One region of the Mycobacterium sp. pV006 genome, then DNA from elsewhere that is predicted to be linked to it. Evidence: riboswitches for the same ligand, from Rfam matches in the RefSeq annotation. Region 1 holds a riboswitch; each other region holds the start of a gene.
What was found. Region 1 has a riboswitch for cobalamin ahead of metE (5-methyltetrahydropteroyltriglutamate--homocysteine S-methyltransferase). Riboswitches for the same ligand answer to the same signal wherever they lie in the genome.
Positions count from the first base shown of each region.

Region 2: another riboswitch for cobalamin. It lies ahead of ACAG25_RS09820 (ABC transporter substrate-binding protein); the one in region 1 lies ahead of metE (5-methyltetrahydropteroyltriglutamate--homocysteine S-methyltransferase).
Region 3: another riboswitch for cobalamin. It lies ahead of ACAG25_RS12270 (energy-coupling factor ABC transporter permease); the one in region 1 lies ahead of metE (5-methyltetrahydropteroyltriglutamate--homocysteine S-methyltransferase).
Region 4: another riboswitch for cobalamin. It lies ahead of ACAG25_RS01680 (ABC transporter substrate-binding protein); the one in region 1 lies ahead of metE (5-methyltetrahydropteroyltriglutamate--homocysteine S-methyltransferase).

Region 1 is NZ_JBGGKT010000022.1:37,156-44,421, forward strand. Features, by position in the region: gene ACAG25_RS23080 (LLM class flavin-dependent oxidoreductase) at 1-1,299, opposite strand, end outside; gene ACAG25_RS23085 (GntR family transcriptional regulator) at 1,369-2,049, shown strand; cobalamin riboswitch at 2,117-2,311, shown strand; gene metE (5-methyltetrahydropteroyltriglutamate--homocysteine S-methyltransferase) at 2,432-4,717, shown strand; gene ACAG25_RS23095 (superoxide dismutase) at 4,919-5,539, shown strand; gene ACAG25_RS23100 (SpoIIE family protein phosphatase) at 5,671-7,266, shown strand, end outside.
Region 2 is NZ_JBGGKT010000005.1:70,599-77,864, forward strand. Features, by position in the region: gene ACAG25_RS09805 (alpha/beta fold hydrolase) at 1-35, opposite strand, end outside; gene ACAG25_RS09810 (DEAD/DEAH box helicase) at 224-1,927, shown strand; cobalamin riboswitch at 1,936-2,068, shown strand; gene ACAG25_RS09815 (ferredoxin) at 2,102-2,755, shown strand; cobalamin riboswitch at 2,802-2,998, shown strand; gene ACAG25_RS09820 (ABC transporter substrate-binding protein) at 3,030-4,067, shown strand; gene ACAG25_RS09825 (FecCD family ABC transporter permease) at 4,081-5,148, shown strand; gene ACAG25_RS09830 (FecCD family ABC transporter permease) at 5,145-6,188, shown strand; gene ACAG25_RS09835 (ABC transporter ATP-binding protein) at 6,185-7,027, shown strand; gene ACAG25_RS09840 (HAD-IIA family hydrolase) at 6,984-7,266, opposite strand, start outside.
Region 3 is NZ_JBGGKT010000006.1:257,309-264,574, forward strand. Features, by position in the region: gene ACAG25_RS12250 (GlxA family transcriptional regulator) at 1-605, opposite strand, end outside; gene ACAG25_RS12255 (alpha/beta fold hydrolase) at 646-1,401, opposite strand; gene mhuD (mycobilin-forming heme oxygenase MhuD) at 1,453-1,770, shown strand; gene ACAG25_RS12265 (serine hydrolase) at 1,745-3,103, shown strand; cobalamin riboswitch at 3,118-3,320, shown strand; gene ACAG25_RS12270 (energy-coupling factor ABC transporter permease) at 3,359-4,072, shown strand; gene ACAG25_RS12275 (energy-coupling factor ABC transporter substrate-binding protein) at 4,069-4,416, shown strand; gene ACAG25_RS12280 (CbiQ family ECF transporter T component) at 4,413-5,159, shown strand; gene ACAG25_RS12285 (energy-coupling factor ABC transporter ATP-binding protein) at 5,152-5,946, shown strand; gene clpC1 (ATP-dependent protease ATP-binding subunit ClpC) at 5,950-7,266, opposite strand, start outside.
Region 4 is NZ_JBGGKT010000001.1:359,647-366,912, forward strand. Features, by position in the region: gene ACAG25_RS01670 (ABC transporter ATP-binding protein) at 10-795, opposite strand; gene ACAG25_RS01675 (FecCD family ABC transporter permease) at 792-1,787, opposite strand; gene ACAG25_RS01680 (ABC transporter substrate-binding protein) at 1,814-2,839, opposite strand; cobalamin riboswitch at 2,878-3,006, opposite strand; gene ACAG25_RS01685 (GNAT family N-acetyltransferase) at 3,080-3,685, opposite strand; gene ACAG25_RS01690 (CBS domain-containing protein) at 3,707-4,135, opposite strand; gene ACAG25_RS01695 (ribonuclease Z) at 4,262-5,122, shown strand; gene ACAG25_RS01700 (transglutaminase domain-containing protein) at 5,106-5,945, opposite strand; gene ACAG25_RS01705 (alpha-E domain-containing protein) at 5,947-6,921, opposite strand; gene ACAG25_RS01710 (circularly permuted type 2 ATP-grasp protein) at 6,931-7,266, opposite strand, start outside.

The DNA of each region.
Region 1 (7,266 bases):
CTCGTAGGCGGTGCGGAACAGTCCGCGTCGCTGCAGCTCGGGCACCACCATGCGCACCACGTCCTCGAACGCTCCCGGCATGTGCGTCGCGGCCAGGACGAACCCGTCACAGGCCTCGGCCTCGAACCACTCGGCCATCTGGTCAGCGACCTGCTCCCCGGTACCGACGAACCGCGGTCCCTGCAACAGGGTGGCGCGGTGCCCGGCGAGGTCGCGGATGGTCACGGTGTCGCCGCCGATGTGTTTGCGGATGTTCTGCACCAAGCCCCGGATACCGGACACCGACGCGATGAGCTCGTCGGTGATCGGGTCGTCGAGGTCGTGCTGCGCGAAGTCGTGGTTCATCAGCTCCGACAACAGCGTCAGCGAGGCCATCGGGTCGACGAGGTCGTGCAAGAACATCGCCTCGCGTTCCTTGGCGTGTGACTCGCTCTCCCCGACCACCGCGTAGGCCATCGGGCAGATCTTGACCTTGGCCGGGTCGCGGCCGGCGTCGGCGATGCGGGCCTTCTGGTCGGCGTAGTGCTCGGCGGCTATGGCCAGTCCGGGGTCGCCGGTGAAGATCAATTCGGCCCAGCGCGAGGCGAAGTCGCGGCCGCGGCCGGAGGATCCGGCCTGCAGGATGACCGGTCGTCCCTGCGGCGTCCGCGGCACGGTCAGCGGCCCTCGCGCGGAAAAGTACCGCCCGGTGTACCCCAGTTCGCGCACCTTGCCGGGGTCCGCGTACAGGCCGCCGGCACGGTCGTGCAGGACCGCACCGTCCTCCCAGGTGTCCCACAAGCCGGTGACGACGTCGAGGAATTCGTCGGCGCGGTCGTAGCGCTCGTCGTGGCCGAGGTGGGCGTCCACGCCGAAGTTCTGTGCCTCGCTGTCGTTGACCGACGTGACGACATTCCAGGCCGCCCGGCCACCGGAGAGGTGGTCCAGAGTCGCGAAGGTGCGCGCGACGTGGAACGGCAGGTAGTAGGTCGTCGAGTAGGTGGCACCCAATCCGATCCGTGAGGTGGACTGGGCCAACACCCCGAGGATGACGCTGAGGTCGAGCTTGACGGGGCGTGCGCCGTAACGCACGGCCTCGGCGACCGAGCCCCCATAGATTCCGGGCATCGCCAACCGGTCGTCGAAGAACATCAGGTCGAAGCAACCTTCTTCTAGCTGTCGGCCGACCTTCGCGTAGTACGAGGCGTCCAGGTAGCCGTGCTCGGTGGCGGGGTGGCGCCACGAGCCGGCGTACACCGAAGTGCTTCCGGCCTGCATGAAAGCCACCAGGGACATCTTGTCGGTGCGTCGCTGAGCCATAGTCTGGAATCTAACATTTGATATATCAGGTATCAAATGTGAAGTGTGTCATGTTGCTAAACTCCGACCATGACGGGAGCGGTCGACATCGGCGGGACGGTCCGCGAACGCGCCGCCCGCGAACTGCGCGATCGCATCCTCACGGGGGCTCTGCCCGCGGGAAGCCGCATCGATCTCGACGCGATCACCGAGGAATTCGCCACCAGTCGCACCCCCGTGCGCGAGGCCCTTCTGGAACTCTCCTTCGAGGGTCTGGTCCGGGTGGCCCCCCGCAGTGGCATCACCGTGATCGGGATCAGCCCTGCCGACGTCCTGGACAGCTTTACGATCCTCGGCGTGCTCACCGGTCAGGCCGCGGCGTGGGCCGCCGAGCGGGTCAGCTCCGAGGAACTGGCCCACCTGCGCGAACTCGCCGCCGGTGTGGCCGCGCATTCCGGGGACGATGCGATCGGCGAGGCGAATTGGTTGTTCCACCAAGCCATTCACCGTGCAGCGCACTCGCCGCGACTGATGACCCAGATCAAACAGGCCGCGCGCGTCGTGCCGACCAACTTCCTGGTGCTGTTCCCCGAGCACGAGAAGCACTCGCTGTCCGAACACGAGGAACTGCTCGAAGCACTCGAGCGGCGCGACGGCGACCACGCGCGCGCCATCGCCGAACGGCACGTCCTGGAAGCGGGTCGCTCGCTGGTCGAATGGCTGGACCGGCGCCGGGCCGACGAGTCGGCGAGGCGGCCCGAAGCGCGATAGAGGTACGCTGCTGGCGCAGCTGGTTTGACCGGCGCGGCCTCTTCGCGAGAACCGCGTCGGACATCGAGCGCCGCACGCTGACACAGGTGCGGACGCGAGAGGGAACCCGGTGAGAATCCGGGACTGTCCCGCAGCGGTATGCAGGAACGACCGCCGTCACACGCACTGGCCCTTCACGGGCTGGGAAGCGACGGCCAGTAGGTGCACGAGATGTCGTGCGCGCCTGCGAGTCCGAAGACCTGCCGGCTGTACCGGGCGCGCCGCGTCCGGTGGTTCATCGCCTCGTGGAGTGGGCGTCGGCCGAAACGGACACCGCTGGGTGCTCCGTGCTCGGTCCGGCGTCCGTCGGCGATGACCTCCCGTCGCACCAACAGGACATGTGATGACCGAAGTTCACCCGTTCACCGCCACCATCCTCGGTTCGCCGCGCATCGGCCCCAACCGTGAGCTCAAGCGCGCCGTCGAAAAGTACTGGGCCGCAGCCCTCGACCGCTCCGAGCTGGAAACCGTCGCCGCAGAGATCCGGCGCAACACCTGGGCGTCGCTCAGCGCGGCCGGCCTGGACTCCGTGCCGGTGAACACCTTCTCCTACTACGACCAGATGCTCGACACCGCGGTGCTGTTCGACGCGCTGCCCGATCCCGTCGCGGGGGTGAGCGACGAACTCGACCGCTACTTCGCCGCCGCGCGCGGGGGGACCTACGACGGCGCTGACATCGCGCCGCTGGAGATGACGAAGTGGTTCGACACCAACTACCACTACCTCGTTCCCGAGATCGGTCCGGACACCCGGTTCCGCTTGAACCCCAGCAAAGTGCTGAGCGAACTGGAAGAAGCTCGGGCGCAGGATATTCCGGCGCGGCCTGTGCTCATCGGACCGATCACGTTCCTCGCACTCAGCAAGGCGGTCGGCGACACCGGTGTGCCGCTGGACCGGCTCGCCGACCTCACCGTCGTCTACGCGGAACTTCTCGCCCTGCTCGCCGAGCGGGGCGTGGAGTGGGTCCAGATCGACGAGCCCGTGCTCGTCACCGACACCCTTGACGATGTCGCCGGCCTGGTCCAGCAGACCTACGACACACTCGGTCGCTCGGCCGCTCGACCCGCGATCTTCGTGGCGACCTATTTCGGCCACCTGACCGATGCCCTACCCGCGCTGGCCGACACGCCCGTGGAGGCGATCGGCGTCGATCTCGTCGCCGGATCGGCCACGGCGGTGGCGGCGGTTCCCGCGCTGACGAACAAGACCGTCGTCGCCGGCATCGTGGATGGTCGCAACGTCTGGCGCACCGATCTGCAGGCCGCGCTGACCACCGTTGCGTCGCTGCGGGATTCGGTCGGGACACTGGCCGTGTCCACGTCGTGCTCGACCCTGCATGTTCCCTACACCCTGGATGCGGAAGACGACATCGACGCGGACTTGCGCAGCTGGCTGGCGTTCGGATTCGAGAAGGTCACCGAGGTCGTCGCGCTGGCCCGCGGGCTCAGGGACGGCCGCGACGCCATCGCGGCCGAGATCGCCGCGTCCGACGCCGCGATCGCGTCCCGCAGCGCGGATCCCCGGCTGAACAACGCCGACATACGGTCGCGGCTGGCCGCGATCTCCGCGTCGGGCACCCGCCGCGGCGCACCCGACCGGCGTCGCGCCGCACAACAGGAACGGCTGCAGCTGCCCTCCCTGCCCACCACGACGATCGGTTCGTATCCGCAGACGTCGGCGATCCGGGTGGCCCGCGCCGAACTCCGGTCGGGCAAGATCGATGCCGCCACCTACGAGCAGCGGATGAAGGACGAGATCGCTGCGGTCATCAAGCTGCAGGAGGACCTGGGTATCGACGTGCTGGTGCACGGCGAGCCGGAGCGCAACGACATGGTGCAGTACTTCGCCGAGCAGCTCGACGGGTTCTTCGCCACACAGAACGGCTGGGTGCAGTCCTACGGCAGCCGGTGCGTGCGGCCACCGATCCTCTACGGCGACGTGGCCCGCCCGAAGCCGATGACCGTCGAATGGGCGACGTTCGCCCAGTCGCTGACGTCGCGTCCCATCAAAGGCATGCTGACCGGACCGGTGACGATCCTCGCGTGGTCGTTCGTCCGCGACGACCAGCCGCTTTCCGATACTGCAGCACAGGTGGCGCTGGCGATCCGCGAAGAGACTGTGGACCTGGAGTCCGCCGGCATCGGCATCATCCAGGTGGACGAGCCCGCGCTGCGTGAACTGCTGCCGTTGCGCGCGAAGGACAAGGACGCTTACCTGAAATGGGCGGTCGACGCGTTCCGGCTGGCGACCTCGGGGGTAGCCGATTCGACCCAGGTGCACACCCACCTGTGCTACTCGGAGTTCGGCGAGGTGATCGGCGCCATCGCCGATCTGGGCGCCGACGTGACGTCGATCGAGGCGGCCCGGTCTCACATGGAGGTGCTCGACGACCTCAACGCGGCGGGCTTCGGCAACGGCATCGGTCCCGGCGTCTACGACATCCACTCGCCGCGGGTGCCCACCACCGAGGAAATGGTGACATCGCTACGGGAAGCGTTGAAAGCTGTTCCCGCCGAACGACTCTGGGTCAACCCCGACTGCGGACTGAAGACCCGGAAGACCGACGAGGTGACCGAGTCGCTGCGCAACATGGTGGCTGCGGCCAAGCAGATCCGCGACAGCGCGTAGTCGGCGAGGTGGCGACCGTGAGCCACACGGCCACGGTCGCCGCGCCCGGCGTGGGCGACGTCAGCTCGGCGGTTCGCTCACCTTTATAGCTGAACACATGTGCAGGTAGACAGATGCGGTTGGCCAGCCCTACGGTGGTTCCGGACCCGCGGTGACCGCTGCGGCGCCATCGCGTTCCACTCACGCAAAGAGAGGACCTTCATGGCCGAGTACACGCTGCCGGACCTGGATTACGACTACGGCGCACTCGAGCCCCATATCTCGGGGCAGATCAACGAGATTCACCACAGCAAGCACCACGCCACCTACGTCAAGGGACTCAACGACGCCATCGCGAAGTTGGAGGAGGCGCGGGCCGAGGGCGACCACGCGACGATCTTCCTCAACGAGAAGAACCTGGCGTTCCATCTCGGTGGGCACGTCAACCACACCATCTGGTGGAAGAACCTGTCACCCAACGGTGGCGACAAGCCTACGGGCGAACTGGCGGCAGCCATCGACGACCAGTTCGGTTCCTTCGACAAGTTCCGCGCACAGTTCACCGCCGCTGCGAACGGTCTGCAAGGGTCGGGCTGGGCGGTCCTGGGCTACGACACCCTCGGGCAGCGGCTCCTCACCTTCCAGCTCTACGACCAGCAGGCCAACGTGCCGCTGGGTATCATCCCGCTCCTGCAGGTCGACATGTGGGAACACGCCTACTACCTGCAGTACAAGAACGTGAAGGCCGACTACGTCAAGGCGTTCTGGAACGTCGTGAACTGGGAAGACGTCCAGAACCGGTTCGCAGCGGCCACCAGCAAGGCCCAGGGCCTCATCTTCTGATCCGCGTGCGAGACAGGCCGGTCCCTGGTGCACAGTCGCGATTCGGCACACCGGGAACCGGCTCAGTCTCCGCGCATGGCAACATCGATGGGGCTGGTCGTTTGAGCTGACGGGAGGCGGCCCCTATCGACGTGAGTACGGACGACGGAACCGTCGACGACTTCGTTCCGCCGGGCACGGTCATCGACCTCGACAACTGTGCCCGCGAGCCGATCCACGTCCCGGGCAGCATCCAACCCCGCGGTGTCCTGGCCGTCGTCAACGAGTCGGACTTCACCGTGCGCCACGTCAGCGCCAACGTCGCCGGTGTGCTGGGCCGCACGGTCGACACGGTCCTCGGCGCACATCTGTCCGCGCTCGTCGGCGCCGACCAGGCCGAGCTGATCGCGCAGGCGACGGCGACGTTCAGCGATCTGCACCAGCGCAATCCGATCGAATGCCTCGTCGAGGTCGACGGTGTGCTGCGGGAGTTCGACGCGATCCTGCACCGGGACACCCCGGGCCGGCTGTTCGTCGAACTCGAGATCGCCTACGGCCAGCGCCCGTACTCGTTCCCCAACACCTACCAGGCGGTGCGCAGCTCCGTGGAGGCCCTGAACCGGGCCGCTTCGCTGGCCGAGCTCTACGACGTGACCGCGCGCGCGGTGCGTGAACTCACCGGCTTCGACCGGGTGATGGTGTACCGCTACGACGAGGAGTACAACGGCGAGGTCGTCGCCGAGGCCAAACGCGAAGACCTCAACTCGTTCCTGGGACTGCACTATCCGTCCACCGACATCCCGGCGCAGGCACGCGCGCTGTACGAGAAGAACTGGATCCGGCTGATCTCGGACGTGGACTACACACCGGCACCTGTGGTGCCACCGGTCGACCCTGCGTCGGGCGAGCCGCTGGACCTCACCTTCGCCACGCTGCGCAGCGTCTCTCCGATCCACATCGAGTATCTGCAGAACATGGGTGTGCGGGCGTCGATGTCGATCTCGCTGCTGCGACACGGTCGGCTGTGGGGCCTGATCGCGTGCCACCACTACGCCGGACCGCACCTGCCGCCGTTCGGCACCCGGGCCGCCGCGGAGTTCCTCGGATCGACGCTGTCGTTGCGCCTGGTCGACCAGCACGACGAGGACCAAATGCAGCGCCGCCTGGTGACCCGCGAGGTGCTCGCACAGCTGATCGTGGCGACCCTCGACGACGAGAAGCCGCTGCCGGCAGCACTTCTGGGCACCCCGGGCCTGCTCGACCTCGTTCCCGCCGGCGGTGTCGTCGTCGCCATCGAGGGTGAGGTCGTCACGAGCGGCACGGTCCCGGCGCCTGAGGTGGTTTCCGCAGTCATCGACTGGGCCCGGCGCCGAGACGACGAGTCCGCCTGCACCGACCGGTTGTCCGACGAAATCCGTGACGTCGAACTGGACCCGCGCGTCGCCGCCGGTGTGTTGACCCTCAACCTTCCCGACGACCAGGCCCTAGTCTGGTTCCGTCCCGAGGTGCTGCGCTCGGTGGACTGGGGCGGCGACCCGCACAACAAGGCGATCGCGGTGGCCGAGGGCGATCAGGTCCGTCTGAGCCCGCGCAAGTCGTTCGACCGCTGGCGCGAGATCGTGCGCCTGCGCAGCGAGCCGTGGGCGGCCGGCGAGGTCGAGGCCGCCGCCGCGCTGCGGCGCAGCCTGGTGGAGTCGCTGTACCGGCGCGCCCGAGGCGCTCTGCGGGTGGCCGAGGTTATGCACAAA
Region 2 (7,266 bases), on a different contig from region 1:
AGCGTGGCCGACCGCCGTGCGCGCCTGAACACCATCTTCTCGTCCCCGTTCGAGAGTGCGTCCCCATCAGCGTGGCACGGCACGGCCGACGATGTGACGTAGTTCACAATCTGAGGTCGCAACGCCTGCCGGGCGGACACGCCGGACCGGACACGCCGCGTTGGATGCATTCGCGGAACCGCCTGCCCTAGACTGCATTTCCGGTTCAGGAAAGGAGTCGTGGGTGCGGGCTGACGCAGCGCCCAGCACCCAGGCGTTGCGGGGCTGGCAGCGACGGGCACTGGTCAAATACCTGACCGCCAAGCCCCGGGACTTCCTCGCCGTGGCCACGCCCGGCGCCGGTAAGACCACCTTCGCGCTGCGCATCGTCTCCGAACTGCTCGCCGAGGGCACCGTCGAGACGATCACGATCGTCGTGCCCACCGAGCACCTGAAGATCCAGTGGGCGCAGGCGGCCGCGCGGCACGGCATCGCCCTGGACCCGAAGTTCTCCAACTCCAACGCCCAGACGTCCTCGGAGTACCACGGCGTCGTCGTCACCTACGCCCAGGTCGCCACCCACCCGTCGCGCCATCGGGTGCGCACCGAGAACCGCAAGACTCTGGTGGTCTTCGACGAGATCCACCACGGCGGCGACGCCAAGAGCTGGGGCGACGCCATCCGCGAGGCATTCGACGACGCGACCCGGCGTCTGGCGCTGACCGGAACACCGTTCCGCAGCGACGACAGCGCGATCCCGTTCGTCACCTACGAGACCGGCCCGGACGGGTTCGCCCGCTCCAGGGCCGACTACACCTACGGCTACAGCGACGCCCTGGCCGACGGGGTGGTCCGGCCGGTGATGTTCATGGCGTACTCGGGTGAGGCCCGGTGGCGCGACAGCGCCGGGGAGGAGCACGCCGCCCGGCTCGGGGAACCGTTGACCGCCGAGCAGACCGCGCGGGCGTGGAAGACGGCGTTGGACCCGAAGGGCGAATGGATGCCCGCGGTGATCGCGGCGGCCGACAAGCGTCTGCAGGGCCTGCGGCAGCACGTGCCCGACGCCGGCGGCATGATCATCGCCTCCGACCAGACCACCGCTCGGGCCTACGCCGAGCTGCTGCTCAAGATCACCGGCGAACCGGCGACGGTGGTGCTCTCCGACGACAAGGGTGCCTCGGACCGCATCTCGGAGTACTCGGCGGGCACGTCGCGGTGGCTGGTGGCGGTGCGCATGGTCTCCGAGGGCGTCGACGTGCCGCGCCTGGCGGTCGGCGTGTACGCCACGAGCGCGTCGACGCCGTTGTTCTTCGCCCAGGCGATCGGCCGGTTCGTCCGGTCGCGCCGTCCCGGGGAGACCGCGAGCATCTTCCTGCCGTCGGTGCCCAACCTGCTGCTGCTGGCCAGCGAGATGGAGGCCCAGCGCAACCACGTGCTCGGCAAGCCGCACCGCGAGACGCTCGAGGACCCGCTCGACGCGGAGTTACGGGAGCAGAAGCGCGACGAGCCCGGCGAGGAGGAGAACAAGATCGAGTACCTCGGCGCCGACGCCGAACTCGATCAGGTGATCTTCGACGGGTCGTCGTTCGGTACGGCCACCCCGGCCGGCAGCGACGAGGAGGCCGACTATCTCGGCATCCCCGGGTTACTCGACGCGGAGTCGATGCGAGATCTGTTGCGCCGCAGGCAAGAAGAGCAGCTCACCAAACGCACCGAAGCAGGCGGTCCCGCGGTTCCGAGGACCACACACGGACAGCTGCGCGAGCTGCGCACCGAACTCAACACGCTGGTGTCGCTGGCCCATCACCGCACCGGACGCCCACACGGCTGGATCCACAACGAGCTGCGGCGGCGCTGCGGCGGACCGCCGGTGGCCGCCGCCACGCGCGAACAACTGCAGGCCCGCATCGAGGCGGTCCGGGTGCTGCAGCGCGAGCTGACGGCCTGACCGGCTGCTGACCGCCTGCTACAGTCGGCTGTCCTTCGGCGCTGGTCAGAGGAAGTCCGGTGCGATTCCGGCGCGGTACCGCCACTGTGTGCGAGACGACATCTCGTGAGCCAGACACTCGCCCTCGCCGATTCCTTTCCACCGGGGCGGAACTCCCCGAGAAGGGGTGGGTCGATGACCGACCGCAGCCGTCACCTCGTCCTCGTCGGGATGGGCGCCGACGCGCACGCCCGCCACACCGAAGCGACCCAACTCGCCGAGAACATCGGGGCACGCCTGGCCTATCTGCAGCTGGCCACCCCGACGCTGTTCGACGTCCTCGACGACATCGCCGCCGCCACACCGGGTTCAGCGGTCCGGCTGCTGCCGCTGCCGGTGGGTGCGGCGCCGGCTCCGGCCCGGTCGTGGTTGCGGCGTATCGCCGGGGACTGGGTGCGCCGAAACAAGGGTCTGCTCACGGTCGAGACCGTCAGCGGCGCGGTCACCGGCTGGGAGTCCGGGCTGACCTCCCCCGCCTGGGAGGACCTCCCCTCGTTCGGACGTCACGTCCTCGTCTGCCGCGGACCGCGGTGCACCGCAAAGGGTTCCGCGGCCACCGCACAGGCCATCGCCGAAGCGCTCAAAGCCCGCAGGCTCGGCGACGACGAGGTGCTGGTCACCCAGACCGGCTGCCTGTACCCGTGCAACCACGCACCCGTGGTCGCCGTCCACCCCGACGACGACTGGTGGGGTCCGGTCGAACCCGACGACGCGCCGGCGCTCGTAGCGTCGTGGACCTCCCGCGCCGCCGGATCCGGCCGCGCGGTGCAGACGCCGCCGCGCACCTGAGACGCAGCCCACCGACCCTGCCGCCCGTCCCGGCCCGTCAGCTGTTAACGTCACCGCAAGCCGTGGTGAACGGGAAGCCGGTGTGACACCGGCGCGGCCCTCGCCACTGTGATCGGGATTGCGACGTTCCTTCCCACCGCGCTGACCCGCGGTGGGGCCACTGAGGCCCACCGGCCTTGGGAAGGCGGAACGCTCGCGGTATGCCCGTCAGCCAGGAGACCGGCCACGGCGACGAAGTACCCCATCCACGAGGATCTGGAGAGGCGGGCTGACAGTGGCCTATGCATTGCCCCGAACCCTGACCGCGGTTGCCGCGGTCGTCACCATTGCCGCGTCGGGTTGTTCGTCCCCGGACCCGCAGGAAGACAGCAGATCCGAGAACGCGGTGACCGTCGAGAACTGCGGCATCGAGGTCAGCGTCGACGGACCGCCCGAACGCGTATACGCCGCGTACCAGCCGGCCACCGAGATCGCGCACGCGCTCGGCATCAGCGACCGGCTCGTCGGCACCGCCTACCTGGACTCACAGGTGCTGCCCGAGTACGCCGAGGCGCAGAGCCAGGTGCCCTATGTGCCGCAACTCCCCAGCCGCGAAGGGCTGTTGGCCGCGCGTCCTGACTTCGTGCTGTCCGGCTACAACAACTTCTTCGCCGAAGGCGACGCCGACGAGAGCGTGGGCACCCGCGCGAGCCTGGCCGAACTCGGTATCCAGTCCTGGATCCTGAGCCCGTTGTGCCCCAGTCAGGACGGTCTGTCCGACGAGGCCATCGACCCGGCCTCGGTGCGCGTCGACACCATCTATCGGGATCTGCGTGATCTCGGCACGATCTTCGGCGTCGAGGATCGCGCCGAGCAGGTCATCACCGACCAGCAGCAACGGATCACCGCCGTCGAGGAAGCCGTCGCCGGGGCCGACCGCCCGAAGGTCGCGATCGTGCTGATCGACGACGACGGCGGATACCGCGTCGCCGGCGGCGTCGACTTCGGCACCCAGATCATCGAACACGCCGGCGGGGTCAACGCGTTCGCCGATCTGCAGCAGCGCCGACACGTCGAGGTCGACATCGAGGAGATCATCCGGCGCGACCCGGACGTGATCCTGACCAGCGTCTGCTGCGACATCTCGTTCACGGCCGAGACCGGCGCCGAGGAGGCCGCCGCGCTCGCGCAGAGCCCGGCGCTGGCCGGCGTGAGCGCAGTGCGGAACAACCAGGTGCACCCGTTCCTGTTCGCCGACCGGGCCGCCGGGGTGCGGGCCGCTCACTCCGTCGAGTTGGTGGCGTCGATCCTGCACCCCGACCGGGTCCGCTGAGCAACCCTCCGACATGCCCGTCGCCCTGACCCGCCCCGCGACAGGTACCGGCCGGCCGGCCGGTAGCGGCCGGCAGCTGCTGCGCAACAGGGGGGTCCGGCTGCTCGGCCTGACCGTCGCGGCGCTGGGTCTGGTTGTCGCAGCGCTGATCTCGCTGCTCGTCGGCAACTACACGATCGGGGTCGGCGACGCCCTGGCCGCGCTGACGGGTCCGGCCGAGACCGACGTGGACCGGATCGTGCAGCACGTCCGCGTGCCCCGTACCGTCACCGGCCTGCTGGCCGGCACGGCTCTGGGCGTGGCTGGGGTCGTGATGCAGGGCATCACCCGAAACCCGTTGGCGGGACCGGGAATTCTGGGCATCAACTCCGGTGCGGCGCTGGCGGTGGTGATCGCGATGACGGTGTTCGGCGTGACGACCGCCGGCGGCTACGTGTGGTTCGCCTTCGCGGGGGCCGCGATCGCCGCGGTGTTCGTGTACTCCCTCGGCTCGCTCGGTCTGGGCGGGGCGACACCGGTGAAGCTGGCGCTGGCCGGGGCGGCGTTCACCGCCCTGGTCGGCGCGGTCACCACCGCCCTCACCCTGCTGGATGCCACCACCCTCAACGATTTCCGCTTCTGGGTGGTGGGTTCCCTGACCCGCGCCGATGCCGCCGCACTGACCGCGGTGGTGCCGTTCATTGCCGCCGGCGCGGTCGCCGCGTTCGCGACCAGCCGCACCCTCAACGTCGTGGCCCTCGGTGAGGACATGGCCCGCAGTCTGGGAACCACCCTGTGGTCGGCGCGGCTGCTGGCCGCGCTGGCGGTGGTGCTGCTGGCCGGCGCCGCCACCGCGATCGCCGGCCCGATCGGTTTCATCGGCTTGGTGGTCCCGCACATCGCGCGGTTGATCACCGGGCCGGACTACCGGTGGATCATGGCGTGGACGGTGGTACTGGCCCCGACGTTGCTTCTGCTCGCCGACGTGCTCGGCCGAATCCTGGTGTCGCCCCAGATACTTCAGGTCGGCATCATCACCGGGCTGGCCGGCGCCCCGTTCTTCCTGTACCTCGTGCGCAACCGGAAGGTCTCGGGTCTGTGAGCGCCGACATGCTGGTGCTCACCGACCGTCGTGCGCGGTTCGCGGTGCGGGTCAGTCGCCGCGGCACCCTGCTGACGGTGCTCGCCTGGACGGCGGCAGTCTCGGTCGCGGCGGCGTCGCTGACGCTCGGCGAGTTCCCGATCAGCATCACCGAGGTGCTCGACGTCCTCGCCGGTGGCGGCACCCTGATCGACCGCGACGTGGTGCTCGGCGACCGGCTGCCGCGCGCCGTCACCGGACTCGGGGTGGGCGCGGCCTTCGCGCTGTCGGGCGCCATCCTGCAACGCATCGCCCGCAACCCGCTGGTGAGTCCCGACGTGATCGGCATCAACTCCGGGGCGGCGCTGGGCGCACTGCTGGTGATCACCGTCGTCGGGGGCAGCGGCGCGGCCGTCGTCGTCAGCGCGCTGGCCGGGGCCCTGCTGGCCTCCGCGGTGATCCTGCTGGTGGCCTACCGGCGCGGGCTGCACGGCTTCCGTCTGGTGCTGGTGGGCATCGGCGTTGCCGCGATGCTGACCTCGGGGATCTCCTACCTGCTGACCCGCGCCGACGTCCACGAGGCGATGAGCGCCGCGGCCTGGCTGACCGGCAGCCTGGCCAATCGCGACGGCATGCACGTCGCGGTGATCGGGACGACGCTGGTGCTCGTCGTGCCGGTGCTGGCGGTGGTGGGCCGCCAGCTGCGGCTGCTCGAACTCGGTGACGAGCTCGCCACCTCCCTGGGCAGTCGCCAGCGCCACCGCATCGCGCTGGTCCTGGTGGCCGTCACCCTCGCCGCGATGGCCACGGCCGCCGCCGGCCCGATCGGATTCGTCGCGCTGGTCGCACCGCAGATCACGCGCCGGCTGCTCGCCGAGCGGCACGTGGGGCTGGCCCCGTCGGCGGCCGTCGGCGCACTCCTGGTCGTCGCCGCCGATCTCGCCGCCCGAGTGCTGTTCGCGCCCGCCGGTATGCCTGTCGGTGTGGTCACCGCCGTGCTCGGCGCCCCCGTACTCCTGTTCCTGCTTGCCCGCGCCAACCGGATCGGAAGTGCCGGATGACCCACGACGTCCCCGTCAGTCTCACCGCCCAGCGGCTCAGCCTCGGCTACTCCGGTCGCGTCATCGTCGAGGAGGCCAGCACCACGCTGCCCGCCGGCGCGATCACCGCGATCATCGGGCCCAACGGCTGCGGCAAGTCCACCCTGCTGCGCGGCCTGGCCCGGCTGCTGGCGCCCCAGCACGGCGTCGTGCATCTCGACGGACGTGACCTGGGCGCCATCCCGAGCCGCGAGCTCGCAACCAAAGTCGGTCTGCTGCCACAGCAACCGGCCGCCCCGGACGGCATCACCGTGGCGGATCTGATCGGCCGCGGCCGCCACCCCCACCAGCGCTGGTTCCGGCAGTGGAGCGCCGCCGACGACGCCGCCGTCGCCGCCGCGATGCAGTCCACCGGTCTGACCGAGCTCGCCGAGACCCCGATCGACGAACTGTCCGGCGGCCAACGTCAGCGCGTCTGGATCGCACTGGCACTCGCGCAGGACCCCGAGGTGATGCTGCTCGACGAGCCCACCACCTACCTGGACCTGGCGCACCAACTCGACGTGCTCGGGCTGCTCGCCGAGATCAACCGCGTGCACCGGCGCACCGTGGTGCTGGTGCTGCACGACCTGAACATGGCGGCCCGCTACGCACACCATCTGATCGCGATGCGCGACGGCCGACTCGTGGCCCAGGGGTCGCCGCACGACATCATCACCGCCGACATGGTCGGTGACGTCTTCGGTGTCGAAGCCACCGTCATCACCGACCCGATCACCCACACCCCGCTGGTGCTGCCGCACCCACGCGTCGCGGCTACAGCCCCAGCAGTTCCGGAAGATCGGCCACCGAGTCGATGACATGGTTGGGTTGCATCGCGAATTCGTCTGCAGCCCAACGGTCCAGCGTGTCCTGACGGAACTTGCCGGTGCGCACCAGCACCCCGGTCATGCCGACCACCTGCGCGGCCAGCACGTCGTTGTTGAGGTCGTCGCCGACCATGTACATCTCCTCGGGGTCCACCCCGAGCCGGCCGGCCGCGGCCAGGAAACCCGCAGGGGCGGGCTTGCCCACCGCCGTCGCCTTGCGACCGCAGGTC
Region 3 (7,266 bases), on a different contig from region 1:
TCGATGTACTGGCGCTGACCGCCGTCGCGCTGCGGCGGCACCACCATGCGGCGGGCGATCTTGTTGGTGACCGCGCTGCCCAGTTCGCGGCGCACCAGATGCAGGCACGCGTCGATGCCTGCGGCCGTGCCGGCGCTGGTGATCAGGTTGCCGTCGTCGACGAACAGCACGTTGCGGTCCACCACCGCGGTCGGGTAGCGCCGCTGCAGCTCCTCGGCGTGCATCCAGTGCGTGGTGCAGGGCCGGCCGTCGAGCAACCCCGCGGCGCCGGCCACGAACGCCCCGGAGCACACCGTCAGGATGATCGAACCCGACGCCGCCGCCTGGCGGACCGCCTCGAGCGCGGCGGGCAGGTATTCGGCGGAACCGATCGCCGGTATCGCGACCAGATCCACTCCGGCAAGACCGTCGAGTCCGCATTCGGGGGTCAGCGTCGCGCCGACACTCGTGCGCACCGGGACACCGGCCTGCGGGCCACACACCTTGAAGTCGAAGTTCGGGACGTCGTCGGCGGACCGGTCGATGCCGAACACCTCGCAGATGACCCCGAACTCGAACATCGCAACGTCGTCGAGCACCAGGGCCGAGACCGATCGCAGTGTCATGGCCGAATTTTATTCGGGATGCCCGGTGCGGCCAATCGATTTACGCGGTCGCGAGGAAGGCCTCGACCGCCTCCCGATATCGGTCCGGCGCGTCGTCGTGGATCAGGTGTCCGGCGTTGGCGATCCGCAGGTAGGTGGCCCGGCCGGCAGACTGCTCGGCCATCGCCCGCATCTGGTCCGGCGGTGCGACGGTGTTGGCCGCTTCCAGCAGCAACGCCGGCGCGCGCACCGCCTGCCACTGCGTCCAGTAGTCGCGCTCGCCCCACTGTGCGGCGATCTCGATCCACCTGTCCGGTTCCCCGTGCAGCCGCCAGCCCGTCGGAGTGCGGTCGAACGCCTCCAGGAAGTACTGGCCGGCGACCGGGCCGAACTCGGCGAAAACCTCATCGGCTGAAGCGAACTCGACCGGCAGCGCGTGCAGCCAGGGTTCCCACGGCCCGGTGGTGCGGCCACGGAAGTCCGGCGCCATGTCCTCGACGACCAGCGCGGCGACCAGCTCCGGATGCGCCGCGGCCAGACACCACGAGTGCAGCGCCCCCATCGAGTGACCGACCATGACCGCCGGCTCCCCCAGCGGCGCCACGGCGTCGCGCAGGTCCTCGACGAAACGTTCGGTGCTGATGGGGTACGGGTCGTGGACCTCCCGGCCGCGATGCCACGGGGCGTCGTAGGTGAACACCCGTCCCAGTCGGGTCAGCCACGGCAGCTGGCGCGACCAGGTGGAGCCGCGCCCCATCAGCCCGTGCACCAGCACCAGCGGCCGGCCCGCACCGCCGCGCGCGGTCAGCAGATCCATAGGGTCATCATGCCGACGATCGCGTCCGCGGCACGCGGTAGCCTGAACGACATGGCTGTGGTCAAGATCAATGCAATCGAGGTCCCGCCCAACGCCGGCCCCGAACTGGAGAAGCGCTTCGCCAACCGAGCCCATGCCGTCGACAACCAGCCGGGCTTTCTGGGCTTCCAGTTGCTGCGGCCCGTCAAGGGTGAGAACCGCTACTTCGTGGTGACGCAGTGGGAGTCCGACGAGGCCTTCCAGGCCTGGGCCAACGGGCCCGCCGTCGAAGCCCACGCCGGCGAGCGCAAGAACCCCGTGGCCACCGGTGCCTCCCTCCTGGAGTTCGAGGTCGTGCTCGACGTTGCCAGGACCGACACCGCGTCCTGACGCAGGGGCGCGGCGCCGCGCGGCCGTGGTGACGGTCGCGCTGTCGCTCGTCGCGGCCCTCGTCGGCGGTTGCGCCGCCACCCGTCCCGCGCCGGCCGAAGCGGCCTACGGCGTCCCCATCGCGATCAACACCCCGCAGGGACTGCGCGCCAAGCAGACGATGGACATGCTCAACAGCGACTGGCCCATCGGCGAGAACGGCATCCGGACGCTGGCCGCCCCGGAGCTCGTCGAGCACGTCGGGGTCACGCTGGACCGCATGTGGTGGGACCGCCCGTTCACCGTCACCGACGTCGACGTCGGCGCCGGAAACGCCACCCTGCACGTCACCACGTCCTACGGGGTCGGCCAGGTCATCGAGCTCCGCACCGACGACGCGTCGATGGTCGACCGATTCGCGGTGACGCTGGTCGAGCCGGAGATCCGGCAGTTCTCCGACGTCGACGCCGCGCTCACCTCTTCCGGAGCGCGCTACTCCTACCAGGTGGCCAAGGTCGTCGACGGGCGCTGCGAGAAGGTCGCCGGCACCAACACCGAGTTGTCGCTGCCGCTGGCATCGATCTTCAAGCTCTACGTGCTGCTCGCGGTCGCCGAGGCCGTCGAGAGCGGGACCGTGCGGTGGGACGACACCCTGACGATCACCGCACAGGCCAAGGCCGTGGGTTCCTCCGGCTTCGACAAGCTGCCCCCGGGCGCGACGGTCTCGGTACGCGACGCCGCCCAGCAGATGATCTCGGCCAGCGACAACATGGCCACCGACCTGCTGATCGAGCGCCTCGGACCCGGCGCGGTCGAGCGCGCCCTGGTCACCGCGGGGCACCACGACCCGGCCAGCATGACGCCGTTCCCGACGATGCACGAGCTGTTCTCCGTCGGCTGGGGACGCCCGGACGTGCGCGAACAGTGGAAAGAGGCGTCTCCGCAGAAACGCGCCCAGTTGCTGCAGCAGGTCAAGTCGCGGCCGTACGAACCCGACCCCGAACGCGCACACGAGCCGGCGTCGGCCATCGGCGCCGAGTGGTACGGCAGCGCCGCCGACATCTGCCGGTTACACGCCGCCCTGCAGGAATCCGCGGTCGGCGAGGCCGCTCCGGTCCGCGACATCCTCTCCGCGATCCCCGGCATCGACCTGGACCGCCAGACCTGGCCCTACATCGGTGCCAAGGCCGGCAATCTGCCGGGCGACCTGACCTTCAGCTGGTACGCCGTGGACCGCACCGGGCAGCCCTGGGTGCTCAGCATGCAATCGAACTGGCCGAAGTACCGCAGCCAGACCGCGGCGGCGTGGCTGTTGTCGATGGCCGAGCAGATGTTCGGTCTCGTCGCCCCCTGACCCCCGACCCGGGGGTACGCTCCACCTGCTGCGGTGTACGGGAACCCGGTGTGAATCCGGGGCGGCCCTCGCCACTGTGAACGGGAAGTCGGTGCCCTCCATGCCACTGCCCGCGCGTCTCGCGTGGGTGGGAAGGCGGGTACCGGCGTTTCGGCCCACCTCGGGTGTGCCGGTGGATCCGTGAGCCAGGAGACCGGCCGCGGCACCGACACACGATGCCCACGAGGTGCTGGGCAGAAAGGCGCAGCAGTAACAATGCACATCGCAGAAGGCTTTCTTCCGCCGGCGCACGCGCTGGCCTGGACCGTGGCGGCGGCACCGTTCGTCGTCTACGGAGCCAGGCAGGTCGTCGTCACCGTCAAACGCCATCCGTCCTCGGGTCCGCTGCTCGCGGCGGTCGGCGCGTTCTCGTTCGTCATGTCGGCGATCAAGCTGCCGTCGGTGACCGGATCGAGTTCGCACCCGACCGGCACCGGCCTGGGCACCGCGATCTTCCGGCCCCCGGTGATGGCGTTCCTCGGCACGATCGTCCTGCTCTTCCAGGCTCTGCTGCTGGCCCACGGCGGCATCACCACGCTCGGCGCGAACGCGTTCTCGATGGCGATCGCAGGGCCGTGGGCCGGGTTCGCGGTGTTCTTCGCGCTGCGCCGCGCCGGGGTGGGTGTGCTGCCCGCGGTGTTCGCGCTGGCATTCGTCGCCGACCTGGTCACCTACCTCGTCACCAGCATCCAGCTGGCACTGGCGTTCCCGGCCGCCGAGGGCGGTGTCGGGGAGAGCCTGGTGGAGTTCCTCGGCGTCTTCGCGTTGACCCAGGTGCCGCTCGCGATCGTCGAGGGGCTGATCACCGTGGTGGTGGTGCGTGTGTTGATGCAGGTGGCGTCCTCTGAACTGCTGAACCTCGGCTTTCTGAAGGGCGCCGAGGTTCCGGCCGGCGCCGAACCGACCGACCGCACGGAGGTCGGCAAATGAGCGCCCGCACCGACAGGTCCGCGCGCAGCGGGTCGATCCTGGTCCTGACCGCCGTGCTGCTGTTCCTCGCAGCCGCCGTCGCGGTCGGCTCACTGTTCTACGGCTACTCCCGCGACGCCGAAGCCGAGTTCGGCGGCGCCGACGGGCAGGCCGAAGAGGTGATCACGGTCATCCAGGAGGACTACGAACCCTGGTTCTCCCCGCTGGTCGGAGAGCTGCCCGGCGAGGTCGAGTCCGGGTTGTTCGCGTTGCAGGCCGGGGTCGGCGGCATCGTCCTGGGCAGCGCGATCGGCTGGTACGCCGGTCGTCGCCGTGGCCGCAGCGAGGCGCAGAGCGGGGGGTGAACCCGCTCGATCTCAGCGCGGCCCGCAACCGCTGGTCGGGGCACCCGGCTGCCGAGAAGTTGTTCCTCTACGGCGGGCTGCTGCTGTGCGCGATGCTGCTGCCGCCGCGGACCGGGGCACCGTTGATCCTCGTCGCGGTCGCGGTGGCCACGCTCGCGCTGGCGCGGGTTCCGGTCCGCACCTTCACACTCGCGCTGGCCGGGCCCATGGTGTTCATCGCGCTGGGCTCCGTGCCGATCGCGGTCAGCCTGCGCGGCGGACCGCACCTGGAGCCCGGCGGTGTCGATCTCGCGATCGACACAGCGCTGCGTGCGATCGCCGCGTCGGCGGCCACCATCGGTCTGGCGATGACGACGTTGATGGCCGATCTGCTGGATCTGGCGCGCCGCGCCGGGGTCCCGGCGGCGCTGTGTCATGTCATCGACCTGACCTACCGGCAGGTGGGAATCCTGCTGCGCTCCGCCCGGATGGCGCGCGACGCGGTGGCGCTGCGTCTGGGGCTGCGCCGGCCGCGCGATGCGATCGCGGTCATCGGCGCCCAGTTCGCGCTGATCTTCGTCCGCGGCACCGACCGCGCCCGCGCGATGTCCGAGGCGATGTCACTGCGCGCCGAACCGGGGATGACCGCGGTGCTCACCGCGGACCACCCGGTGCGTCGGGTGCGTCTCGCCGTGATCGCGGCAATGCTCGGCGGTCTCGCCGCGACCGCGGTCCTGAGCTCGAGGATGTGGACCGGTGGGTGACGACCGGTCCGGCGCACTGGAGTTGCGCGACGTCGGTTTCGGGTACCCGCGGGGCCCGCGGATCCTCGACGGGGTCGACCTGGCGCTGCGGCCCGGTCAGCGGATCGCGCTGCTGGGCGCCAACGGATCGGGCAAGACCACCCTGCTGCGCATCCTGGTGGGTCTGCTCAGGCCGACGACCGGTTCGGTGATGCTGGACGGCACCGCGGTCGACGGGTCGCGGGCCGCGCGCACGCGTCTACGCAGCCGGATGCAGATGGTGCTGCAGGAACCCGACGACCAGATCGTCGGTGCCACCGTGCGCGCCGACGTGTCGTTCGGGCCGATGAACATGGGCCTGGACAGAGCCGAGGTGCTCGAGCGCGTCGACACCGCGATGACCGCACTGGGAGTGGCCGACCTCGCCGACCACACGCCCACCCATCTGTCGTTCGGGCAGCGCAAACGGGTGGCGATTGCCGGAGCGGTGGCGATGCGACCCGGCGTGCTGCTGCTCGACGAGGCCACCGCCGGTCTGGATCCGCGCGCTGTGGACGATCTGTTGCAGACGCTGACCACGCTGTCCGACACCGGGACGGCCGTGGTCTTGGCCACCCACGACGTCGACGTCGCCTGGGCCTGGTCGCAGGAGTCGTTGGTGCTGCACGACGCGATGCTGCGCCGCGGCAAGACCCACGAGGTGTTGACCGACGACGCGCTGCTCGCCGAGGCACGCCTGGTGACGCCCTGGGGCGCAGCGGTGTCGCGCCGGCTCAACCGGCTCGTGCTGCGCCCCGGGGACGTCTGACGTCTACTCCGCCGCGCTGGGCGCGCCGGCCGCTCCGGCCTGCGCCAGATCCGGCTCGGCGGCCGCCGCCTGCTTGCGGCTGCTCGAGAACGTGAACTTGGCGTCCTCGCCCGCGCTCTCGCCGTCCCAGCCTTCGACGTCGACCGTGACGAGCTGACCGGGTCCGATCTCCTCGAAGAGGATCTTCTCCGACAGCTGGTCCTCGATCTCGCGCTGGATGGTGCGGCGCAGCGGCCGCGCCCCGAGCACCGGATCGAAGCCGCGCTTGGCCAGCAGTGCCTTGGCCTTGTCGGTCAGCTCGATGGCCATGTCCTTGGCCTTGAGCTGGTTGGCGACTCGGCCGATCATCAGGTCGACCATCTTGATGATCTCGTCCTGCGTCAGCTGGTGGAACACGATGATGTCGTCGATACGGTTGAGGAACTCCGGACGGAAGTGCTTCTTCAGTTCGTCGTGAACCTTCTGCTTCATCCGCTCGTAGTTGTTCTCGCCGCCGCCCTGGGTGAAGCCCAGACCAACCGCCTTGCTGATGTCGCTCGTACCGAGGTTCGAGGTGAAGATCAGCACCGTGTTCTTGAAGTCGACCGTGCGGCCCTGACCGTCGGTCAGACGGCCGTCCTCGAGCACCTGCAGGAGGCTGTTGTAGATCTCCTGGTGGGCCTTCTCGATCTCGTCGAACAGCACCACGCTGAACGGCTTGCGGCGCACCTTCTCGGTGAGCTGCCCGCCCTCTTCGTAACCGACGTACCCCGGAGGGGCACCGAACAGCCGCGACGCGGTGAAACGGTCGTGGAACTCGCCCATGTCGATCTGGATGAGCGCGTCGTCCTCGCCGAACAGGAAGTTGGCCAGCGCCTTGGACAGCTCGGTCTTACCCACACCGGACGGGCCGGCGAAGATGAACGAACCGGACGGGCGCTTCGGATCCTTCAGACCCGCACGGGTACGGCGGATCGCCTTCGAGACGGCCTTGACGGCGTCCTCCTGGCCGATGATCCGCTTGTGCAGCTCCTCCTCCATGCGCAGCAGCCGGGTGGTCTCCTCCTCGGTCAGCTTGAACACCGGGATGCCGGTCCAGTTGCCCAGCACCTCGGCGATCTGCTCGTCGTCGACCTCGGCGACCACGTCGAGATCACCGGAGCGCCACTGCTTCTCCCGCTCGGCGCGCTGAGCGACCAGCTGCTTCTCCTGGTCACGCAACCGCGCGGCCTTCTCGAAGTCCTGCGCATCGATCGCGGACTCCTTCTCCCGGCGCGCGTCGGCGATCTTCTCGTCGAACTCACGAAGGTCCGGCGGCGCGGTCATCCGGCGGATCCGCAT
Region 4 (7,266 bases), on a different contig from region 1:
GACGGTGGATCAGCGTCCGCCGACCGGCTCGCTCGGCACCGGACCGACGGCGAACCGCACGTACGGGCGCCCGTCCTCGATACCGATGCGGCACTGCACCCCGTAGACGCGGGCCACCAGCGACTCGGTCAGCACCTCCGCCGGTGCGCCGGCCGCCACCACCCGGCCGGCGGACAGCACCACGATGTGGTCGCAGAACATCGCGGCCAGGTTCAGGTCGTGCAGCGCGACGACGGCGGTGATGTCGAGGCCGCGGATCAGGGCGAGGATCTCGAGCTGGTGGGCGATGTCGAGGTGGTTGGTCGGTTCGTCGAGCAGCAGTTCGTCGGGTTGCTGGGCCAGCGCGCGGGCGATCTGGACCCGCTGTCGTTCGCCTCCGGACAGGGTGTGCCACCACCGGTCGGTCATGCCGAGCAGTCCCGTGGCGCGCAGCGCAGTCTCGACTGCCGCCGTCGCCGCGGGGTCGGCACCTGTCAGCGACGCATGCGGGATCCGGCCCAGGCGCACCACGTCGCCGACCGTGATGTGCAGGTCGGTCTCGGCGTGTTGGGCGACCAGAGCCACTCTGCGGGCGACCGCGCGACGGGGCAGGCGGGCCAGCGGCGTGCCGTCCAACTCGACGACTCCGCGGTCCGGGCGGTTCACCCCGGCCATCAACCGCAACAACGACGACTTGCCCGAGCCGTTGGGCCCCAACAGACCGACGGTGCTGCCGGGCCGTGGGTCGATGGTGACGCCGTCGAGGACCGGCCGCCCCGCCCGGGTCCATGTCACCTCGACCGCGCGCAGGCTCATGCGGCAACGCTCCTGCGCCGCAACAGGATCAGCGCGAAGGCCGGCACCCCCAGCAGCGCCGTCACCACGCCGGTCGGGATCTCCTGGGGTGCGAACAGCGTGCGGGCCACGGTGTCGACCCACACCATGAAGATCGCGCCGAGGATGGCCACGGTCGGCAGCAGCGTCCGGTGACCCGGCCCGACCAGGAAGCGCGCCGCGTGCGGCAGCACCAGACCGACGAACCCGATGGCGCCCGAGGCGCTGACCAATGCGGCGGTGATCAGCGCGGTCAACACCAGCAGCACGATCCGCGCCCGGCGCACCGAGATTCCCAGCGACGACGCGGCGTCCTCGCCGAAAGTGAACGCGTCGAGGGTGCGTGCGTGACCGAGGCAGACCAGCAGCCCGGCACCGACGACGACGCCGCAGAGCAGGACCTCCGACCACGACACGCCGGCCAGCGATCCCAGCAGCCAGAACAGCACCCCCCGGGTCTGTTCGGCGTTGGCCGAGGACAGCACGATGAACGAGGTGAGCGCCGAGAACAGTTGTGTCGCAGCGACTCCGGCGAGCACCACCCGATCTGTGGTGCCTCCCGCGGCGTAGGCCAGCACCAGGACGAGCCCGAACGACGTCACCGCACCCAGAAACGCCCCGCCGGAAAGGGTGACCGCGGCGCCGCCGACCCCCAACACGACAATCAGCACCGCACCGGTCGACGCGCCGGAGGACACGCCGAGCACGAACGGATCGGCCAACGGGTTGCGCAGCAGCGACTGCAGGATCGCGCCGCACAGCGCCAGGCCGGTGCCGCAGATCGCGGCGAGCAGAGCCCGCGGCAACCGCAGTTCCCAGACGATGCCGTCCTGGATCCGACCGGCGCCCGACGGTCCGGCGCCGAGATGTTCGGCGACGATGCCGTACACGTCGCGCACCGATACCGCGGCGGCTCCGATGGTGATCGCCACGGCGATCGACGCCGTCAGCAGTACCGCTCCCAGCGTCCACATCGCCACAAGCGACGTTCCGCGCACGATCAGCCGCCGGAGGTGATCCCGAGCCGACGCAGACCGTCGGCGACCTTCTCCGCACCGTCGACGGTCCGGATCGACGGGTTGAGGTCGGCGCCGTTGACCACCAGATAGCGCTTCTCTTGCACCGCGGTCATCCGTGAGGTCACCGGATGTGTTTCCAGGAACTCGATTTTGGTGTCCAGCGCGTCGCCGTCGATGGTGCGCCGACTGAGGTCGGCCAGTACGAACGCGTCCGGATCCCGTTCGGCCACCGCCTCCCAACTGACCTGCGGCCATTCCTCGGTGGTGTCGGCGAAGACGTTGCCCGCACCCACGGCCTCGGCGATGACGCCGGAGGCTCCGCAGCACCCGGCCATGTACGGTGCCCGCAGGTCGGAGAACCAGAACACCAGGTCCGCCCCGGCCGGCGCGCCGGCCGCCCGCTGCATCCGCTGCTGCAGCTCGGCCACGAGCTGCTCGCCGCGCTCCCGGATGTCGAAAATCGCTGCCAGGTCCCGAATTTCGCCGTAAATGACATCCATCGTCAGGGGTGTGGTGCGGGCCCCGTCCTCGTTGACCGAGACCTTGCCGACGCAGTCGCTGGGCGCCAGATACGTGGGCACCCCGAGTTGTTCGAACTGGTCGCGGTCGGCCACCCCGCCGGGGCCGAGGGTGCCGCCGAACGACGCGGACACGAAATCGGGATCGGCGTCGAGCACGGTCTCCAGCGAAGGCTTGTTCTCGGCCAACCGGGGCACCCGGGCGTTGTCCTCGGCGAGGTTCGGCAGGACCGGGTCGGTCCAGGTGGCGGTGCCCACCATGCGGTCGGCGAGCCCGAGCGACAGCAGGATCTCCGCGGAGCCCTGGTTGAGCGCCACCGCACGCTGCGGCGGCGCCTCGACCACCACGTCGCGACCGCAGTTCTCGATGGTCAGTGGGAATCCCTGGGCGGCAACGCTTTCTGCGGCCCCGGCGGGGGCGGATCCCTCGGAGGAGGCACACGCCGACAAGAGCAGCAACAGCGAGGCCAGAGGGGCGAGCAGACGCACGGTGGGACATCCTTCGATGCGGGGCTCGAGCGCGGAGCCGTCAACGGGTCACCGACCGCAGGCATTCGGACTCGGGGACAGTGCCCCATACCGTTGCGCGTCAGTTCCGGAGTCGCACCGGATTCCCCTGCTGATCGGCCACCGACACTGTAGCCGCACCGATCACCGTGGCTGTCGCCACATCTGCCCTACCGTGGCTGCCGCCACATCTGCCCTACCGTGGCTGCCGCCACATCTGCCCTACCGTGGCTGTCGCCACATGGGCCACATCGGCGGCCCGCCGCCCGGTATGTGGAGCTCACCGGTCACCTCGAACCCGAACCGCATGTAGTAGGCGAGGTTGGATTCCTTGGTCGATTCCAGGTACGCCGGCGCGCCTTCGGCGTCGCAGCGGTCCAGACGTGAACGCATCAGCGCCTGCCCGAACCCGGCGCCGCGGACCGTCGGGTCGCTGCCGATGACGCCGAGATACCAGTGCGGCTCCTCGGGATGGTGCTGCTTCATCAGATCGGCCATCGCCTGACCCCGCCGCATGTGCCGACCCATCGCCAACAGGAACGCCGGCATCATCCGGAGTTCCTCGCGCGGCGTCTGCTTCCAGCGGCCCGGTGGATCCCACAGCGCGGCCGCGCCGAGCGTCCCGTCGCGGTCGGCGACCTCGGTGGCCTCCCCGGCCAGGAAGTGATGGCGTGCCATCGCGGCGAACACTCGCGGCAACGCGCGGGCCCGGTGCGCGTCGTCGGGCATCATCCACGTCATCACCGGGTCGTCGAAGAAGGCTCGGCCCAGCACCCGCGACAGGAGTTTCACGTCGGCGCGGCGGGCAGGCGCGACTGCGATCGTCATCGATGTTCAGACTAAGCGGCGTCAGCCCTGGGTGATGTAGGCCTGCAGCTGCCGGTGTTCGTGTTCGAGTTCCTCCATGCGGGTCTTGACCACGTCGCCGATGCTGACGATGCCGGCCAGCCGCCCGTCGACGAGCACCGGGACGTGCCGGACCCGGTTGGTCGTCATCAACGCCGCCAGGCTGTCGACGGAGTCATCGGGCGAACACGTCGCCACCAGGGCCGTCATGATGTGGGCGACAGGGCGCCGCAGCAGGTCCGCACCGAGCTCCGGGAGTTTGCGCACCACGTCGCGCTCGGACACGATGCCCTGCACTCCGTCCGGTGACACCACGACCATCGCCCCGATGTTCTGGACGGCCAACTCCGTCAGCAGACCGGCGACGGACGTCTCGGGGGTGATCGTCGCCACCGCACTCCCCTTGCTGCGCAGTACATCGGCGATACGCATGGCAACCTCCAGGTGACCCAGCTCACACTGCCGTCCCACCAGGCTAGAGGCCCGGCCCCGTCCCAGCCAACCCCCGGAACGGTCAATCCGGCCCTGCGCCGCGCGGTTGACGGTATATGTGGCCGCATGATCGAAGTCACTCTCCTCGGAACCGGCAGCCCCATCCCCGACGCGCACCGCGCGGGTCCCTCGACCCTCGTCCGGGCGGGTGAGCAGATCTTCCTGGTCGATTGCGGACGCGGAGTGCTGCAGCGCGCGGCCGCGGTCGGGGTGGGCGCCAACAACCTGACCGCCCTGCTGATCACCCATCTGCACAGTGACCACATCACCGATCTCGCCGACGTGCTGATCACCCGGTGGGTGTCGAACTTCGATCCGGACATGCCGCCCCTGCCGATCATCGGTCCCCCGGGTATCGCCGAGGTCGTCGAATCCACGTTGCGCGCGATGCGTTTCGACATCGGCTACCGCATCGACCATCACGACGATCTGACCGCCCCGCCGCAGGTCGAGATCGAGGAGGTCACCGAGGGGGTGGTGTGGGGTCGAGAAGGTGTGCAGATCCGTGTCGCCCCCACCGACCACCGCCCGGTGACGCCGACGATCGGGTTCCGCGTCGAGCACGCCGGGGCGTCGGTGGTCCTGGCCGGGGACACCGTGCCGTGCGCGTCCCTCGACGAACTGGCCGACGGGGCGGGCGCGCTGGTGCACACCGTGATCCGTCAGGACCTGATCGACGCGCTGCCGATCCAGCGGTTCCGCGACATCTGCGGCTATCACTCCTCGGTCGAACAGGCCGCCGAGACCGCCGCGCGCGCCGGGGTGGGGATCCTGATCCTGACCCACTATGTGCCGGCCATCCAGCCCGGCCAGGAGGAGGACTGGCGCGCGCTGGCGGCCACGGCGTTCGATCGGCAGATCGAGATCGGCGACGACCTGCACCGCGTCGAGGTGCACCCCGGGGTGTGCGCTAAGCCAACCGGGTGATCTCGACGATGACGTCCAGATCGGTGGACCCCTCGCCGGAGTAGATCCCCTTCAGGGGGCTGACGTCGGCGTAGTCGCGGCCGACGCCGACGCTGATGTACTGCTCGTTGATCTCGGCGTCGTTGGTGGGGTCGTAGTGCCACCACTCGCCGGTCCACGCCTGGATCCAGGCGTGGCTCTGGCCGTCGACGGTGTCACCGATCTCGGCGTCGCGGTGCGGGTGCAGGTAGCCCGACACATACCGTGACGGGATCCCCATGCCGCGCAACAACATCAGCGTCAGGTGCGCGAAGTCCTGACACACCCCCTTGCCTTCGCGTAGCGCGTCCACCGCGGAGGTGTGCACACCCGTGGTGCCGGGCACGTACTGCAGTTCGGCCTGCACCCACCGCGCGGCCTCGATCACCGCCTCGGCCGGTTCGTGATACTTCGCGATGCGCCGGCCCACCCGTTGGATGCGTTTACTGGCCGGCGCGTAGTGGGTCGGGGCCAGCACCTCGAAGTACTTGTCCATCACCGCCTCGGTGGCCAGATCCGACCAGGTGACCTTCGTCTGGGGTTCCTCGGGTGTCTCCGTCTCCACCACCGACGACGCCGTCACCTCCAGCTCGGTGTGCGGCGCGTGCAGATCGAACGCCGTGACCGCGGTACCCCAGTAGTCGACGTAGCGGTAGGACCGGGTGGCCGGGACGGTCTCGACGCGGTTGAGGATGACGTTCTGCCGGTTGTCCGACCGCGGGGTGAGCCGGGCCTCGTTGAACGACGCGGTGACCGGCGACCGGTAGGCGTAGCCGGTCGAGTGCACCACTCGCATCCGCCACATGTCAGATCTCCCCTTCTTCGATCACCAGCGAGTTGTGTCCGGCGTCGGTCCACGCGACCCACGGGGCGGAGTGGAAGTACTGCAGCGCCAACGCTTCTCCGACGTCGAAGCAGGTCTTCTGCAGACCGGCCAACCGGGTCTCCAGCGATTCGAGCACCGCGCCCGGTTGCAGGAACTCCAGTTCGCTGCGCGCCCGCCCGAGCAGCCGTTGCGCTTCGGCGGTGGCGCCCAGACGCCCGTGCGGACGTTTGAGCAGTTCGTCGAGGCTGTGTTCGGCCAACCGCAGCGAGTAGAAGATCGACCGCGGGAACAGGCGATCGAGCAGCATGAACTCGACCACCCGGCCGGCGTCGAGCACCCCGCGGTAGGTCCGCAGGTAGGTGTCGTGGGCGCCGGCCGAGCGCAACAGGGTCACCCACGCCGGGGACGACCCGCTGTCCCCGACCCGGGAGAGCAGTAGGCGCACCGTCATGTCCACCCGCTCCAGGGCCCGGCCCAGCACCATGAACCGGTAGCCGTCGTCGCGGGAGAGCGTCGAGTCGGCCAGGCCGGCGAACATCGCGGCGCGGCCCTCCACGTAGGCGAGGAACTCGTGCGGTCCGAACCGTTTGGCCGCCCGTTCCCGTTCCGGCAGTGCGTTGTACGTACTGTTGAGGCACTCCCAGATTTCGGTGGACGTGACTTCCCTTGCCCCGCGTGCGTTTTCGCGCGCAGCGGAGATGGCCTCGACGATCGAGCAGCCCCCGTAGGTGTCCCGGCCGAAGGCCACGATGTCGGTCAGCGACCACACGTCGAGCGGCTCGTCGGGGGGTTCGATCCCCAGCACCCGCAGCAGGGTGCGCGACGCCCAGTCGGGGTCGACGCTGGAGTCCTCGAGCAGCTGGTGCACGGTGACGTCGAGGATGCGCGCGGTGTCGTCGGCGCGTTCGACGTAGCGTCCGATCCAGTACAGCGATTCGGCGTTCCTGGCCAACATGACGCTCTCCTACTGCTGCTGCTGGTTGCTGGTCTCGGCGCCGGCTTCGGCTCGGGCGCCCTTTCCCGTACCCGCGCTCGGCAGCGAACGCACCACCTCCGCCGCGGCCAGTTCCCGGTCGGCCGCCGAGGTGCGCGACGCCAGCACCCACGTGTCCTTCGACCCGCCGCCCTGGCTCGAGTTGACCACCAGCGATCCTTCCGGCAACGCGACCCGGGTCAGCCCGCCGGGCAGCACCCACACCTCGTCGCCGTCATTGACCGCGAACGGGCGCAGGTCGACGTGACGCGGCGCCAGCGTGTCGCCGATCTGGGTCGGCACCGTCGACAACTGCATGACCGGCTG